2 regions of the Microbacterium sp. Beta genome follow, and region 2 is predicted to be linked to the other one. Evidence: predicted binding sites of a transcription regulator. Region 2 holds the regulator's gene; the other holds the start of a gene.
The links. Region 2 encodes HrcA, which represses chaperone genes, less so after heat shock. Its sites were predicted from a motif close to TTNGCACTCGNNNNNNNCGAGTGCNAA; they were not measured.

Region 1 (2,399 bases), on a different contig from region 2:
GGTGGGTCACGATCGATCCGCCCGGTGCCCTCGATGTCTGGGAGCCGCCGGTCGAAGGCGACGACCGGCCGGGATTCGTGGTGGCGCTCGACGGACAGGTGCGCGCGGCCGCAGATCCGCTCGGGGGCTGGTGGGAGTGGCGAACGGCTTCGCTGTCTGATGCGTCCTAACCTGGACTCATGCTCGGAGATCTCACGGAGCGCGACCGCACGATCCTCGCCCTGGAGGTCGCTTGGCCACGCCATGGATCGGCCAAGGAAGAGGTCATCCGAGCTCAGCTCGGGATGAGCGCCGCCCGCTACTACCAGCTCCTCGGACGCCTGATCGAGTCGGAGGCCGCCCTGGAGTACGACCCCATGCTGGTGCGGAGATTGCGCCGGATCAGGGATTCACGCGCCAGGCAGAGGTCGGCTCGGATACCGGGCTTCGTCGGCTGAAGCGACTCGAGGAAGGCTCTCGGAACGAGCAGTGCCGCGCCGGAGAACGGATTGCCAGGAAGGTGCCGCTAGCATCGAGGGGTGTCCAAGCCCTCCCGCGATCGCTTCGATGACGTTCCCCGTTCCACCGGACGGGTGGGAGCGCATCGCGCCGAAGCTCCGGGGATGAACGGCTGGGTCGTGCTGCTGTGGTCCTTCGTCGCCGCTCTGGTGCTCATCATCGCCGGCATCTTCGGATCGCTCGTGGTCATGGGACGCATCTCGCTCTTCCCCGAGGCCGCTCCCAGCGCCGTTCCCACCCCGGTGGAGACGGGCGTGGTGGACACCTCCATCTCCGTGATGATCCTCAACGGCACGCCGGAGGAAGGGCTCGACACCCAGATGCGCGACCTGCTCATCAACAACGGATGGGCGTCGGAGAACGTCTTCGCCGGTGACAGCTCCAGCCAGGACTTCGCCACCACGACCGTGTTCTACGTCAACGACGAGGACGAACTCGCGGCGATCGGACTGGCGAACGTGCTCGGTGGAGCGGCCGTGCAGCAGAGCGACTACTACTCGGGTCAGACCGAGGAGGGCAACAAGCAGTTCACAGTGGTCATCGGCCTCGATCGATCGAGCTCAGCCGGCGAGACGCCCACCCCCTGACCTCGGCCCGTGCCGTACCTCCGGCGGCTTGCACTCGAAGGTGTCGAGTGCCAGAATGGCGTTAGCACTCTCTCACTCTGAGTGCTAAACCCAACGTCTACGTCCAGGAGGGACGAAAAAACTCATGGCAAAGATCATTGCTTTCGATGAGGAGGCCCGCCGCGGCCTCGAGCGCGGCCTGAACATCCTCGCCGACGCGGTCAAGGTCACCCTCGGCCCGCGCGGCCGCAACGTCGTTCTCGAGAAGAAGTGGGGCGCCCCCACCATCACGAACGACGGCGTCTCCATCGCCAAGGAGATCGAGCTGGACGACCCGTACGAGAAGATCGGTGCGGAGCTCGTCAAGGAGGTCGCCAAGAAGACCGACGACGTCGCGGGTGACGGCACCACGACCGCCACGGTCCTCGCTCAGGCGCTGGTCCGCGAGGGTCTGCGCAACGTCGCAGCCGGCGCCGACCCCATCTCGCTCAAGCGCGGCATCGAGAAGGCCGTCGCTGCGATCACCGAGGAGCTGCTCGCCAGCGCCAAGGAGATCGACTCGAAGGAGCAGATCGCCGCCACGGCTTCGATCTCCGCCGCTGACCCCGCCATCGGCGAACTGATCGCCGAGGCGATCGACAAGGTCGGCAAGGAGGGCGTCGTCACCGTCGAGGAGTCGCAGACGTTCGGTACCGAGCTCGAGCTCACCGAGGGCATGCGCTTCGACAAGGGCTACCTGAACCCCTACTTCGTCACGGACCCGGAGCGCCAGGAAGCGGTCTTCGAGGACCCGTACATCCTCATCGCGAACCAGAAGGTCTCCAACATCAAGGACCTGCTGCCGATCGTCGACAAGGTGATCCAGGACGGCAAGGAGCTCGTCATCATCGCCGAGGACGTCGAGGGCGAGGCTCTCGCGACGCTCGTGCTGAACAAGCTCAAGGGCATCTTCAAGTCGGTCGCCGTCAAGGCTCCGGGCTTCGGCGACCGCCGCAAGGCGCAGCTGCAGGACATCGCGATCCTCACGGGTGGCCAGGTCATCACCGAAGAGGTGGGCCTCAAGCTCGAGAACGCCACGCTCGACCTGCTGGGTCGTGCGCGCAAGGTCATCGTCACCAAGGACGAGACCACGATCGTCGAGGGTGCGGGCGAGGCCGACCAGATCGAGGGTCGCGTCACGCAGATCCGTCGCGAGATCGAGAACACCGACAGCGACTACGACCGTGAGAAGCTCCAGGAGCGCCTGGCGAAGCTCGCCGGTGGCGTGGCGGTCATCAAGGCCGGTGCCGCGACCGAGGTCGAGCTCAAGGAGCGCAAGCACCGCATCGAGGACGC
Region 2 (2,399 bases):
GCGCGGCTTGCAGCTTGAACTCTCCGATGCCTGCCAGCACCTCCGGTGGGAACCAGAGCCGATACTCGTCGGTGTTGCTCCCGATGAGTAGCGGCGTGTCGATCTCGCGAAGCACCTCGTGCGGTGACCGGGGAAGGCTCTCGGGGTCGATCGCCAACTGGAACGCCGGAGCCCCGCCGAGGGGAGACGATCCGGCGGATTGAGCTTTCCGTGCGTCCAACAGCTTCTCGGGCGTCAGAGCGGCGAAAGAGGCGCGGTCGGCTCGTACTCCGAGTCGCTTCGCGAGTCGAGCCGTCACACGTCCGGCCTTCTTCGGAGTCTGCGCCTGGAGTGGTCCGGACTCGATGATGGCGCGACTGATGAGTGCGCGGGAGTCCGCCCGAGCGAGGAGTCCGGCGACGATGGCTCCACCGGCGGACTCGCCCATCGCCGTTATCCGTGTCGGGTCGCCGCCGAGAGCGGCGACCTCACGGTGCACCCACTCGAGGGCCGCGACCGCATCGCGCAGGCCGAGGTTCCGTGGGGCGCCCTCCAAGACGGAGAACCCCTCCGAGCCGAGTCGGTAGTTGATCGACACGAAGACGATTCCCGCCTGCGCGAAGACAGCGCCGTCATAGAGCGGAAGAGCGGCGGTGCCGCGTTCGAGCGCGCCGCCGTGGATCCAGAGCAGCACGGGGGCGCCGGAGGCGTCGGTCGGAGCCCAGACGTTCGCCGTGAGGATGTCGTCTCCGTCGATCCGCACCGAGCCGAGCAGCTCGCCGATGGCGCCCGCATACGGAACCTGAGGCGGAGTGGGGCCGAACTCCAGTGCGTCGCGCACGCCGTCCCAGGTCGCGACAGGCTGCGGCTCGCGGAACCTGTGCTCGCCGAACGGCGCCATGGCATACGGGATGCCGAGGTAGCGGACGATCCCCGCCTCCTCGACGCCACGAACGATGCCGGTCGACAGGGTGGCATGCGGGGAGGAGGTCATGAGCGTCATCCTAGAGTCGTCGGTCCGCGGTACGGAGAACCCGCAGTTGCACGGGGTAGGATTGGCACTCTGAACGTCCGAGTGCCAGCGGAAGGGAAGGGCGATGGTCACAGAGCGAGGGCTGCAGGTTCTCCGCGCGATCGTGCAGGACTACGTCGAGACCCACGAACCCGTCGGCAGCCGGTCGATCGTCGACAGGCATTCCTTCGGCGTCTCGGCCGCCACGATCCGAAACGACATGGCGCTGCTCGAGGATGAAGAGCTGATCACCGCTCCGCACACCTCGTCGGGAAGGGTTCCCACAGACAAGGGCTACCGCGTCTTCGTGAATCATCTCGCCCAGTTGCGCCCGCTCTCTTCGGCACAGCGCTCGGCGATCGAGTCGTTCCTGGGCGAACCGGCCGATCTCGACGACCTGATGGTGCGCACGGTGCGGGTGCTGACGCAGCTGACGGGTCAGGTCGCGCTCGCACAGTATCCGTCGTTCGCGCGTGCGCACGTGACGCATGTCGAGCTGGTGGCTCTGGCACCGAACCGGCTGCTGATCGTTCTGGTCACCGATGCCGGCGGCGTGTCACAGCGGATCGCCCCCCTGCCGGAGATCATCGACGAGTCCGACCTCGCGGTGCTGCGTGCACGCCTGTCGTCGTTGATCACCGGGCAGGGCATCGGTGAGGCATCCGACCGTCTCCAGCTGCTGCTCGGGGCGGAGGACAAGCCTCAGGACGCGGTGCTCCGCACGCTCGCCGGCGTCGTCGTCGACGAGCTCGGCGGCTTCCGTCAGGAACGTCTGGTGATGGCGGGGGCGGCCACCCTCGCGCGTCGGGAACAGGACTTCCGCGGGAGCATCCATCCGCTTCTCGAGGCGATCGAGGAGCAGGTGACGCTGCTGCGACTGATGAGCGAGATGGTGACCGACGAGCACGGTCTCGCGGCCAGCATCGGCACAGAGAATGCCCCCTTCGGCCTCGGTGAGGCGTCGATCGTGGCCAGCAACTACGCCGCCCCCAGCGGCACGGCGCGAGTCGGCGTGATGGGGCCGACGCGCATGGACTACCCGAGCAATCTCGCCGCAGCGCGGGCCGTGGCCCGCTACCTGTCGCGGATGCTCGACGAAGACGAGGCCGGCCGCTGACGCGGTCGCCACGAGAACACACGCAGAAAGGCGATTGTGGCGGACCACTATGAGGTTCTCGGGGTGTCCCGGGACGCTTCCACCGATGAGATCAAGAAGGCGTACCGACGCCTTGCCCGGCAGCTGCACCCGGATGTGAACCCCGGGGACGACGCTGCGGAGAAGTTCAAGCTCGTCACGCATGCGTACGACGTCCTCAGCGACGACGAGTCACGCCGCCGCTACGACATGGGCGGCGGAGACGGCGCCGCGGGGAACTTCGGCGGCTTCGGCGGTTTCGGCGACATCTTC

Region 1: groL (chaperonin GroEL) is a predicted target of HrcA. The motif match lies at 1,147-1,173, and genes of this name have one in related genera.

The regions. Positions count from the first base shown of each region.
Region 1 covers NZ_SCOG01000006.1:23,853-26,251, forward strand. Annotated here, with positions in the region: gene FFS56_RS08045 (DUF2332 domain-containing protein) at 1-170, shown strand, start outside; gene FFS56_RS08050 (DUF3263 domain-containing protein) at 180-437, shown strand; gene FFS56_RS08055 (LytR C-terminal domain-containing protein) at 519-1,085, shown strand; gene groL (chaperonin GroEL) at 1,210-2,399, shown strand, end outside.
Region 2 covers NZ_SCOG01000003.1:87,445-89,843, forward strand. Annotated here, with positions in the region: gene FFS56_RS04570 (carboxylesterase family protein) at 1-973, opposite strand, end outside; gene hrcA (heat-inducible transcriptional repressor HrcA) at 1,077-2,108, shown strand; gene dnaJ (molecular chaperone DnaJ) at 2,145-2,399, shown strand, end outside.